Regions from separate parts of the Paenibacillus sp. FSL R5-0908 genome, predicted to be linked through region 3. Evidence: riboswitches for the same ligand, from Rfam matches in the RefSeq annotation. Region 3 holds a riboswitch; each other region holds the start of a gene.
What was found. Region 3 has a riboswitch for cyclic di-AMP ahead of MKZ09_RS00545 (C40 family peptidase). Riboswitches for the same ligand answer to the same signal wherever they lie in the genome.
Positions count from the first base shown of each region.

Region 1 (4,184 bases), 2.7 Mb from region 3:
ACCTGATCATCTATGCGGGCACAGATGAAGCTGATTTCGAGCAGCTCTCCAAAATTGCACCAACGATAATATTTAATACCTTTGCCCCACTCCAGGAACGTATGCTGGACATTGGTGGAATTGTTGGTAAAACGACTGAAGCAGAAGCATGGCTTGCGCAGTATAAAACCGCTGAAGAGAACATGTGGAAGCTATTGAAATCCGCAGGCATGAAAGAAGGCGAAACCGCTGCGGTCTTCACTTATTATCCAGGAGACAGACTGTTTATAATGGCAGCAACCGGACTTTCACAGGTACTCTATGGGGAGAATGGCTTCAAGGCAACCCCAGCTATTCAAAAGATACTTGATGAAGGTAAAGGGTTCCAGGAAGTATCCATGGAAGTCCTGAAAGAATATGCCGGAGACCGGATATTCATCTTGACTCCAGTGGCAGAAGAAGCAAAACAATCCACAGAGAATCTATTAAAGAGCCCTATCTGGAAGAGCCTTCCTGCCGTCAAGAACGGATATGTCTATACACAAGACATCATGAAGACTTCAAGTGATGCGACAACAAGAGAATGGCTGCTTGGCGAAATTCCACAGCTATTGAATATGAAATAACCTTCCGAGATGAAGTGTTTAACACAAGGCTGATAAAAAACTGCAAGAAGCATGTCAACAGCTGTTGATATGCTTCTTTTTTTTATATACAATGAATTCATTGATAATCATTCTCACCAAATGAACGGAGGCTGAACCCATGCTGCATACATCATCGTCCTGCCCCCCACTCCACTCTCTGTTATTTCAGCTAAACGAGGCCGAACTGATGATTCAAGCTGCCGATTCAAGCTCAATAACGCGTACAACCCAGGACTATACCCTTCTCATATTTACTGGAGGGAACGGACAATTGAACCTCGATAATCAAAGCGTGATACTAAGTACGGATAAATGTTATCTACTATCTCCTGGAATCTCCTATAGTACGAACAACCAGGAGCTGACGTTGTATTATTACCTCATCACCTTTACAGCAATTTATACAACCAAGCATCCTAAACGATATTCTGGAGAACTGCTTTCCGGCAGACGGGAGTTAATTGTGCACCCGTTCACCAAGGTAATCCGACTAGTCGAAGAGCTGCTCATGAACAGGAATAATACCGATGATGTACAACAATTCAAGCGACAATTAAAATTCCAAGAATTGCTGCTGCTACTTTTTGAGCATAATTACCCTTCCAAACACCTGCCAAGTCCTACGGAATCCGTAGAAAAGACCATAACATTCATTCAGGAGCATTATACAGAGAGTATCACCGTGAAGCAGTTGGCTGAACAGGCGGGGATATCCATCTGGCAGTATACACCGATCTTTCAACAGCTTACAGGTAAAAAGCCGCTTGAATACCTGACGGATCTGCGAATTAATCATTCCAAACGATTCCTGCAGGAATCGTCTGAACCACTGCGGGAAATCGCCAGACTGGTCGGCTTCTCGGATGAATACTATTTCAGCCGCCGCTTTCGGCAAAAAACCGGAGTTACACCCGGACAATATGCACATCAGCAAGGTCGTAAGCTTACCGTCAAGGATTGGACGGGTCATGAGGTGGAGATTCCAGAGCGAGCGAAACGTATTGTCTATCATGGCGAAACACTTGGCGACCTTCTCGCGTTAGGTGTAAAGCCTATCGGTGGAGATGAAGCGTTCGCCCGGAACAGCGTCTATAAGCATCGGCTTAAGAAGCTCGCCAACGTCGGGTTTCCACTGGACCCGCAGTTGACCGCTTCCCTAAACCCAGATTTGATCATTTTGGCAAATAGTGATGAAAGAGCCTACAGAGCAGTTTCTGGTATCGCTCCGACACTCACCTTTGATTCATTTGCGCCTCTCGACAACCGAATGCGGACATTAGGCAGTTGGCTAGGTAAACAGCGCGAAGCGGAAGCATGGCTGGAGTCATTCACAATCAAAAACGCAGCCATGTGGCAGCAGCTTTACTCGACAACTCTCCAAGTTGGAGAAACCGCCTCTGCTTTGGTCTATGATCATGGAGATCATCTATATGCTATGGGAATGTCCGGATTCTCCACTGCGCTTTATGCCCCATGTGGTTTACAACCGACCGAAGAGATTCAGGCCATATTGGACGAAGAGTTAGGGTTCGCCGAAGTGGATCCAACACGACTGCCTGCCTACGCCGGAGATCATATCTTCATGTTCATTCCGGAACGCAAAGACTCGCGAGCTGCAATGGAACGACTACTAGACAGTTCACTTTGGAACAGTCTCCCGGCAGTACGTCAGGGACATGTTTATCTGCTCGACGGAAGCAAATGGAACTCCAGTGATGCGTTAACCCGGGAGAAGCTGCTAACGCTGTTGCCTAAACTACTCGGCGGAAGTAGCGCTAGCAATTGAAGGTGAATCTAGGATTCTCTTTTGACTTTTCAAAACTTCATAGGGTATACTTTATCTACGCTTAATTTCCAACTTTTACAGTTGAAAAGCGGGGGAACCAGTTAATTGGGGCGAATCATTGAGCATTAGAATGTAGGGTACCATCTTACCCGAGTCCGTCAGCTAACCTCGTCAGCAGTGGATGGGTCTGCTTTTCATGTTATTTACATAACCAGAGACCCTTGCTAAGGGTCTCTTTTTGTACTTTTTTTGGACCCTGCTGGCAGTAGATTGGCTTTTGACACTAAGGCTCCCTCATTTCTCACACTACGAGACAAAGGAGAGATGTACGTGCAAAAGGTAAAGTACTTCACGGATATTAACAAAATAACTATGTTGTCTGAGCTGGAAAAAGAGAATCTGAAAGAAATTACGGACAAGTTTGTTTTTCGTGTAAATGACTACTATCTGTCTTTGATTAACTGGGATGATCCAGAAGATCCCATCCGTAAGCTGGTTATTCCTAACGAAGGTGAACTACTGGAGTATGGGCGCTGGGACGCCTCCGATGAGGACACGAATTATGTGGTACCTGGTTGTCAGCACAAGTATAGAACCACTGCACTGCTGATTGTATCCGAGGTCTGCGGGGCTTATTGCCGCTACTGTTTCCGTAAGCGTCTGTTCCGAAATGACGTGAAAGAGGCGATGGCTGATGTCTCTCCGGGCTTGGAGTATATCGCAAAGAATCCGGAGATTAACAACGTACTTCTTACGGGCGGGGACAGTTTAATTCTCTCCACACCGAAGCTAAGATCCATTATTGAAAATCTAAGAAGCATTGAGCATGTTAAAATCATTAGACTAGGTTCGAAGATACCCGTATTTAATCCGATGCGGATCTCTGAAGACGAAGAGCTGCTGGAGCTGATTCGTACTTACTCTACCGAAGACAAACGAATCTATGTTATGGCGCACATCAATCATCCTCGTGAAATCACACCTGAAGCCAAAAAAGCATTTAAAGCTCTCCACAACGCAGGGGCAATTGTCGTAAATCAGACTCCCATCCTCAAAGGCATCAACGATGATCCCGTTATTTTAGGGGAACTATTGGACCGGCTTTCATGGGCTGGCGTTACACCCTACTATTTCTTTGTGAACCGGCCTGTTGCCGGAAACCGGGATTTCGTATTACCGCTCGAGCAAGTCTATCAAATTGTAGAAGAAGCCAAAGCCAGAACCTCAGGACTTGGCAAAAGAGTACGCTTATCCATGAGCCACACCTCAGGAAAAATAGAAATTCTCGCCATTGATAACGGGAAAGCCTATCTCAAATACCATCAATCCAGAGATCAGGAATACGGAAAATTTATGATTCTAGATTGTCCAAAGGACGCCGAATGGTTCGATGAGCTGCCTGGGAATGAGCAATATTGGACCCCACCTGTGAAAAAAAACGATGCTATTATTTCTGTTAATGATTTATCAGGCGAGCCTGCGGATTTAATCTGTAAATAGATTAATCGACTCTGTCATAGGATATTTCTTCATCACCAACAACAAAACTCCTCCCTCCCAAAATTAGCCCGGAAAAATCTATGCTATAATCACGCTGTAACACGAAATGGACTAATGGGTGGGAATGCACATATGAAATTGGAACGATTGATTTCTATGATCTACAAGCTATTGAACCACGAAGTTTTATCTGCCTCCAAGCTGGCTGAAGAGTTTCAGGTTTCCCAGCGAACAATCTATAGGGATATTGATGTGATTTGTGCCGCTGGCAT
Region 1 is NZ_JBBOUV010000001.1:2,786,137-2,790,320, reverse strand. It holds gene MKZ09_RS12100 (ABC transporter substrate-binding protein) at 1-605, shown strand, start outside; gene MKZ09_RS12095 (helix-turn-helix domain-containing protein) at 745-2,412, shown strand; cyclic di-AMP (ydaO/yuaA leader) riboswitch at 2,461-2,604, shown strand; gene MKZ09_RS12090 (KamA family radical SAM protein) at 2,737-3,912, shown strand; gene MKZ09_RS12085 (helix-turn-helix transcriptional regulator) at 4,045-4,184, shown strand, end outside.
Region 1: linked by a shared signal. The riboswitch ahead of MKZ09_RS12090 (KamA family radical SAM protein) and the one ahead of MKZ09_RS00545 (C40 family peptidase) in region 3 are both predicted to bind cyclic di-AMP.

Region 2 (4,184 bases), 590 kb from region 3:
CCTCTTCCTACCGTAAGGTCAAATATTCTGCAATCGGGCCGAGCACAATGACCGGCAGAAACGTCAGCGCACCGATAATTACTACGGTACCAATCAGAATTCCGGTAAACAGACCATTGTCTGTGCGGAATGTGCCAATCGTCTCAGGAACTGGCTTCTTCTGGATCAGTGAACCTGCAACTGCCAGCATCGCGATTATAGAGACATAACGGCCAAGCAGCATTACGATCCCAGTTGTAACATTCCAAAAGGTGGTGTTGTCCGCAAGCCCTTCAAATCCTGAACCATTGTTCGCGGCAGAAGAGACATATTCATATAACACTTGGCTAAGTCCATGGAATCCGGGATTCGTAATGGAGCCGTTGCCCAAGTCCGTTAAGAACGCACCTGCTGTTGGTACAAGGATAATGAACGGATGCACAAGGATGGCAATCGCAATCAGCTTCATCTCCTTGGCTTCTATCTTTCGCCCGAGAAACTCTGGTGTTCTGCCGACCATTAATCCACATAAGAAGACGCCCATGATGGCATACATCAGCATATTGATTAATCCGACACCTTTTCCCCCGAAGACGTTATTGAGCATCATTAGGGCCAGAGGGGTAATGCCACCCAGCGGTGTCAGCGTATCATGCATATTGTTAACACTACCTGTCGTAGCTGCCGTTGTTACCGAAGTGAACAGCGAAGATTGCGGGATCCCAAAACGCACCTCTTTACCTTCCATGCTGCCTTGCGAAGACTCGATCCCCAGCGCATTAATAGCGGGATTGCCTTTAGTTTCCGCATAATAATTCAATCCCAGCAGCAGAACGAACAAGGTCATCATTGCTGTGAAAATCACCCAGCCCTGACGTTTGTTCTTAGCAAACAATCCGTACATATATGGCAAAGAGGCTGGCAGCATCCACATAGAGAGAATCTCCAGAACGTTCGTAAGTGGATTAGGGTTCTCAAAAGGATGCGCTGAATTGGCTCCGAAGAAGCCGCCACCATTCGTACCTAAGTGTTTAATTGATTCCAAAGAAGCGACTGGACCGATAGCGATTTGTTGCGTCTGCCCTTCGAGTGTAGTGACCTCAAGCGATGGCTTGAGCGTTTGTGGCACATGCAATCCTACCAGCACCAATGAAACTAGCAGAGCTAATGGAATGAATACACGAATATGTGCTTTTACAAAGTCCTCGAAAAAGTTCCCGACTGATTTCTGTCCTGTAATCCCTCTGACAAAAGCAACCGCAACAGAAAATCCGCTCGCTGCAGACGTGAACATCATCATCGTGATGACTGCCATTTGTGAAAAATACGATAGCCCCGTCTCCCCGCTATAATGCTGCAGGTTCGTATTGGTCATAAAGCTGATCACCGTATTGAATGAAAGCGTCTGTTCCATATCGGCAATTCCATTCGGGTTCAGCGGCAATCCCCGCTGTAATCTTAGGAAAATATAACTGAAAGCAACCAGTACGATATTAGTTAAAACAAAGCTGAGTGCATACTTCTTCCAGGACATTCCGTCCCGTTTTTTCAGGCCGATCAGCTTATAAATACCTTTCTCTGTGCCTGCAAACCAGCGATCCGTACGATTCGGTTCGTTAGAAAATACATGATATAAATACGTCCCCATCGGCTTGACCAGCAAGATGAGAATTACAATTACGACGACTATTTGCAAAATGCCCATGAATGCCCCTCCTTAAAATTTCTCAGGATGAATCAACGCGTAAACCAGATATATAAACAACAGTAGGGTAACAGCGATTACTAGAATCACAGCTTATCCCTCCCCGTATCCTCAACTACACCTGCGCACCAGCGCATAAAGCCATAAAACAACCCGTAAATTACAGCTAACGAAGCCACCATATACAGATCCATCATATCTTCCGCACTCCTTCCATTATCCTTGATGAGGTGATCTATCGATTAGAAAATCAGCATCACCACTATGGGAATAGATTACATAGCTCGCACCAAGTCTTTTATAGACCAATCTAGGATTTATTGAACTTGTAATCACAAAAATTGGCTGTGTCGTCCAGGTACGGCACATCTGGATATAGCGGCAGCAAAGCGGAAAGCTGCTCTCAAACAGATATACCCTGCCTACCGGGAACGACGGGCGAAACCAAGTGCTTTGATGGCGAGTATCCACTAGAATAACCTGCTCAATCCCGAGCTCCTCAAGTAAAGCTTTCTCAGCCACATTGTTGGTTAATCCCGCCATCTTAATACCCCTGAACTTCAGAAGTTTAATGAAATGTTCTCCCGCCTTTGTAGGCGCACATACAAGCACATATTCATTCTGATCCGTCATCTTTTTTTCTCCTCCTGCTCATTTACAACAAGGAGGCAACGAAAATCTCCGAAAGGATGTTGACCTATCGTCATTTTCGGGCACAACCTAAAGCTCGGTTGTGTCACGTCATTAGACGCTGCCTAACAAATACCGCTAATGATGAATTTAGCGACCTCTTAGGGGAGGCCTCCATAAATGCTTTGCTTCTAAGAGCACAGCAAAAAGCCACAAAGGATCTCCTCTGTGGCTCGCTAGCGGTCACATTGCACTCATCCTCTCTCCATACGCTTACGAGGTTAGCTGTCGGATTCGGGCGGTGAGAGTCGCCCTACCTGTATAGATGCGAGCTCACTCGCACCCTCTACAGGATTCACCCCATAATCGGCTTCCGACTCTCACATCGGCTGCCGATTGTTGGTTCCCCCGCTTTCCTTATCGGAAATTAAGCGGATCAAATATTCGATTGTCGTTGAAACAGGAGTAATCATACTCTTATGCACGAAGACTTGTAAAACCTGAATGATGCCAAAATAATGCAAATTAAAAACTATTTTCCCATTAGATAGCGCTTACTTGATATCTAATCTCTCTATATCTCTTGTTTACTCGAGTTTCGGGCGTTTAATCGCTATCTATAACCCATGTGATTTTATTCACCTTTTTAGAGCAAAAATACTGTAAATTCCCTTTATAGGTAGAAACGCAAGAAGCTGAGGTTGAGCGAGAAAGAGGCGCGATAACACGCCATAAATACCTATTTACCTCATTTTTCAGTCGTAGTCGGCAGGATATGGTTAAAATTGCTCTAAAAGAACATTTTCCGTTTTTTACAGAAAATCTTGAAAAGAGTATGATTCGGGTTGAATCTAATTCATGAAAAACAATCAACGCTGAGTTCCTGCATTTGCAGGGAACGGGGGAACCATCAGGCCGTCTGGCCTACTTGGGGTGAATCCAAAGGAGACTGCGTAAGTCTCAATAGGTAGGGCGACTCTCACCGTCCGAATCCGACAGCTAACCTCGTAAGCGTAAAGAGAGAGACCCTTGATCCGCCACGCTTTGGCCCAGGTATATCTGCCTGTAATCCAAAACCGCAGCAGAGGTCCTCCTCTTGCTGCGGTTTTTGCGTTACCTGAGCCTATTAGGTGATAGCACGCTGGATGGGGTGAATGTTTTGAAGCACTATTATTTAGGGATACATCAAGGGCTGCTTGAGCCGATAAGTCTAAATTACGTTTGTTTCGGGGCCTTGTGGTTCGAAGAAAATAATCACAGGTACATTGTAGGCTATGCATTTGGCCAGAACCAGATCCAAGCCCTTCGCCAGTTCAGCACACCTTCTTCTTGTAAAGACTGTTTAGACTCTAAGATTGTATATGAAATATATAAAAAAATTCGAGAACAACAGCAGCAGCAGGATTGGTCATCGCACCAAAAACTCCCGTGGTTTACAGCCTTCAAGGAGCCTTGGAAAGATGTAAGCGCCGGTTGGTATGTCTTGAGATCCCGCAGCACCTTTCCCTTACATCTATCTGTTATACGGAAAGAGAAGTTCCGACTATGGTTAGAGCATACCGCAGTCTGTGAGAATAAAATGGAAATGCTCGCTTGTGTAGAAAAGGCTAGTGTCACTCATCATGTTGACTTAAAGCTTTTGGAAATCTAAGGAGGAACCCTACTATGGACCAGCGCAGACTATCCCGCATTGAAGTATTTGTATTGGATGAACCCGAGCCTATCCACTATGGAATGGAAGGGGCTGAAGGCTGCCGTTATGGTATTCTGAAGCTCACTTGTAAGGGAGGATGCAGCTGGGGGGCTTGTCTGATCTCTGCCAACACCAAAAATTTCGATCTCATTAAATGGAGCTCTTTTTTACGGGCTA
Region 2 is NZ_JBBOUV010000001.1:699,102-703,285, reverse strand. It holds gene kdpA (potassium-transporting ATPase subunit KdpA) at 8-1,684, opposite strand; gene kdpF (K(+)-transporting ATPase subunit F) at 1,697-1,774, opposite strand; gene MKZ09_RS03260 (hypothetical protein) at 1,901-2,317, opposite strand; cyclic di-AMP (ydaO/yuaA leader) riboswitch at 2,569-2,758, opposite strand; cyclic di-AMP (ydaO/yuaA leader) riboswitch at 3,178-3,342, shown strand; gene MKZ09_RS03255 (hypothetical protein) at 3,411-3,965, shown strand; gene MKZ09_RS03250 (hypothetical protein) at 3,980-4,184, shown strand, end outside.
Region 2: linked by a shared signal. The riboswitch ahead of MKZ09_RS03260 (hypothetical protein) and the one ahead of MKZ09_RS00545 (C40 family peptidase) in region 3 are both predicted to bind cyclic di-AMP.

Region 3 (4,184 bases):
TTGGCGATCTCTTCAGGCGCTAGCTTCTCCTTAAAGGAAGGCATTTGACCACGTCCTTTAGTGACGATGCTGTAGATTTCCTCAGCGTCATGCTGGCCGCCTTCATTCTGAAGACTTGGTCCAACTCCACCTTGAAGCTGATCGCCGTGACAGGTGATACAGCTGGCTTTCACGGTTGCTTCTGCCTTTGCTGCGTCCAGTTGAACTACCGGCATCGTGGGCTTATTTTCTTCCGCTACCTCTTCTTTACCCGGAAGTGTAAACATGAGTACTACCGCAAAGGCACAGGCGGCAAAAAACAAACCGCTCATGATCCATTTCTGCATCCCAATTCGTCCCTTCTATGTAAGCTGCTCCCTACATTATAGCTTATGGTGAAGCGTTATCATAGGGTTTGTGACAAAAAAATGAACGAGAATACAATCATTCTTATGAAATATATGGTATTTAATATCATTTGTCATAGACCATGCAATAAAAAGGTTTATCTCCTGTAGGTGTGCGGCGTTCATACGTATCTGTAATCGTAAATCCACATTTTTGATAAGTTCGTATGGCGCGTTGGTTCCAGGTCAGGACTTCTAGATCTATCTCACGATCAGGATAACGATTCAAGGCTGTCTGGACGATGGCATCCACGAATAGTTTGCCTAAACCATGGCCGCATAGATCGGGGCGCATCCCAACTCCTAAACGAACGACTCCTTCCATCGGGAACAACTGTGCGAATCCGCACAATACCTCTTGTTCATTTAATATGGAGATATATTGTTCCTCCCGGAGCTGCGGATCACCAAACTCGATGCCAAGAGCCTGCATCTGCTCCCACGGCATCCAGCCATAAATATTATATGGAGGCGTATAGCTCCACTTACAAATAGCTTCTCCGTGAATTGCCTCCATAGGAACTACATGAAAAGTTACCGAGGGATTTATCATAAAGTCATCGATCTCCTTTCACGAGGACATTGCTATATTACTAATTATATACAAAATGGGGGAGGTTCGACTCAGAAACTTTATATGAGAGAAATGTTTTACAAATTATGAGAGGGGTAAATAAGTAATAAGACAAAAAAACAAGCTCTCCTCCAAGAGTTACCTTGGAAAAGAGCCTATGTACGTTACTTATTGCACATCATCATTGTCTTCCGATTCAGCAGCAACCGATTGGTAAGCGTCTGTGCTCATAATGCGCTTGGCACCAACGTAGCGTTTCACGTAGTAGCTATCACTCAGAGAGCTAATCGTAACACCGCGTGAGGTAGAAGCGTGTGCGAACTTACCTTCACCGACATAAATGCCGACATGGGAGACACCTTTGCCACTTGTATTGAAGAATACAAGATCTCCGGCTCTTATATCATCACGGGAGATTGCTGTGCCCATTTGATATTGGGAACCTGATTGGTGTGGAAGGTTAATGCCAATCTTATCAAACACATACATTGTAAATCCGGAGCAATCAAATCCGTTAGTGGATATACCGCCGGATACGTATTTAGTACCGATGGCCTTGTCAATCACTTTATCCATTTTGGAATCTGCGAAAGCGCTTCCTGCTCCGATGGTGAGGATGATGGAAAAGCTTAGTACTGCTGCTGCTAACTTCTTCTTCAAAAGTGTATACCCCTTCCAAATGCCTACGAGGTTAGCTTAAGGGTTCGGTTGAAGGTCCCCTATGACCCCTCTATATAATGGAGGTCAATTCACCCAAAGTTGGTTCCCCCGTTTTCCTAATAGTTAGGAAACTCGGCTCATACTGTTGATTAGGATTAGCTTGTAATCAATACATGACAAAACCTTTGTAAATAACAACTTAATGATTACAAAAATGTTACTAAAATCTCACTGCGCTAATTGTAACAAACAGAAAGCCGCTTGGCAATCGTTTTTAACATATTAATGCAGAAAAATTGGAATTTTTACGGTAGAAAGGCATATGTAAGCGTTAATAATGACCTAATTTTTAATATAATTGCAATTTTTATCAAATAAACGTGTTTCAATTGGGCTCTAATAGTGTAAAAATATATTATGGAAAAAAGAAAAACCCGAATTTGATTACGGGCATAATCAGATTCAGGTTCATATAGTTGTAATTATGAGGTTATAGTTGTGAGGAAGGTTTCAATCGAAGGCTACAGCTTGATAAGCTGAAGTACTCATTACTCTTTTAGCGCCAACATAACGATTGGCCCAGTAGGCCTGACTGAGTGAAGTGATGGTCACTCCACGCGAAGAGGACGATTGTGCGAATTTTCCGTTTCCAACATAAATGCCGACATGGGATACTCCATTGCCAAGTGTGTTAAAGAACACTAGATCACCAGAACGCAGATTGCTTTTGGATACAGCAGTTCCAACGCTATATTGAGCTTTTGATGTACGAGGTAAAGTAAGACCCACATTCTTGAATACATACTTTGTAAATCCAGAGCAATCAAATCCGGCAGTGCTTGTACCTCCGGTTTTATAGGCAACTCCAATAGTCTTTGAGATTACAGAGTCCATTTTAGAGTCGGCAAAGGCGCTTCCTCCACCAATAGATAACGCCATTACAAGTCCTAGCGCCGCAGCGACGCATTTTTTTCTTAAATTATGTCTTTTCAAAAGATGTACTCCTTCCAAGGCCTGCGAGGTTAGCTTAAGGGTTCGGTAGAAGATTCCCTATGATCCCTGTAAAGCGAGATCAATTCACCCAAAATATGGTTCCCCCACTTCCCGGTGCAAAGGAATTAGGCGTGTTAAGCACCAGAGAATGACGTTTCGACAGTTACACTTACGATAAATACATTTAGTTATGTAGGAATCGTTTCAATTGATTACAAAATTGTTACTAATAGCACAGGACTTATTGTAACAGAGCTTTTACGATTTTGCAAATACTCTTAAGTTATCCGTAATGAGAAAAAGTCCCAGCTCCTGAATACAGGAATTGGGACCTTTTTATTATGTCAAATAAGGTTGATTTATTGTGGAAATGCTTTGCTACGCCATAGATGATATTGTGCAGAGATTCCCCACATTTTTAAGAGCGTAGAAGGTAGTGGTGAGATTTGCCGTATTATAAGTGCCGGTAGGCCGGGACAGAACAGACCCGTCAGTCCGCACACTAGCAGTAAGAGCAAGCCTCCCGCACCAAGTACAATGGAAACACCTATAGCAGGAATCAGTGACCGCAAGCAGATGAACAGTGAGGAGAACATTCCTGTACCGCCGGTGTAACCAAACTGCATATATAGAAGAAACAGGCGCACGATAAAAATATATATAAGCCATGCCAATACGTATGGTACTAAATGAAGTAACAAAGCGTAGTTAAACAAAGAGGATAAGAACAGCCCGTACATTTTTGGAGCAAGCCAGTAAAGCGGCAGCAGGGTCAGCACCCATTCGATTAGGCTAAAGACTAAGACAGGTAGTCCATAGATCTTCATGCCAGGGAAAAAGAACAGTCCACGCTCGCCCTTTCGCTCCTGGTGGAGCTCATGCAGCAATCCTGCCCTTATGAAAGGGGAAAGCAGAAGTCGCAAGACAACAAGCGCCAGAAGCATCCATAACCAAGTGCGTATCGAAGGGTTCGTATTCAAGCTGAACTGTCCCTCGATATAATATAACAGTCTGCCCATACCGCTGCCTCCGGCGTCTTTATCCGGATAGCGCAGTAGAATCGGAATAATAGCAGATCGGATGAAACCATACATAAAGTAGCCCCAGAGCAGTCGGTAGATGAAGAGCAGAATTAAAATATAAAATTGCTCCTTCATGCTTTGCCAGCCGCGGGTTATCGATGTTCTCACAATCATTCACCTCACCAGACAAGAGTTCCGAGCACGGTTTCAAGTAGTTTAGTTACACTTAATGTCCAGCGAGAGAGCGTCTTGGGCTCTATTTCCGCCAGCCTAAAGTTGTTTAGATGTTTGCTCTCCAATAAGATGGAATGTTCAGGGTCAATCTCAGCAGAGAGAAGAGGCTTATCGCTTAACAATTGAAACGTAGTCTCTGCTCCTTCACCGTTCCAGACCCGCTGCACCGAAGAGCTGTCGGCGAATGTGAATTTCACGGGAACATCAACGTAATGGCTCCCTTTGTTTGAAATCTTCACTAATGATTCGTAGCTTGGGGCATCGCCGCTGTTATTTTTTTTAAAAGCAATCGTATCTACTGAGAAGTCAGGCGCT
Region 3 is NZ_JBBOUV010000001.1:112,051-116,234, forward strand. It holds gene MKZ09_RS00530 (c-type cytochrome) at 1-326, opposite strand, end outside; gene MKZ09_RS00535 (GNAT family N-acetyltransferase) at 454-939, opposite strand; gene MKZ09_RS00540 (C40 family peptidase) at 1,129-1,620, opposite strand; cyclic di-AMP (ydaO/yuaA leader) riboswitch at 1,626-1,768, opposite strand; gene MKZ09_RS00545 (C40 family peptidase) at 2,131-2,559, opposite strand; cyclic di-AMP (ydaO/yuaA leader) riboswitch at 2,617-2,755, opposite strand; gene MKZ09_RS00550 (hypothetical protein) at 2,973-3,803, opposite strand; gene MKZ09_RS00555 (M1 family metallopeptidase) at 3,815-4,184, opposite strand, start outside.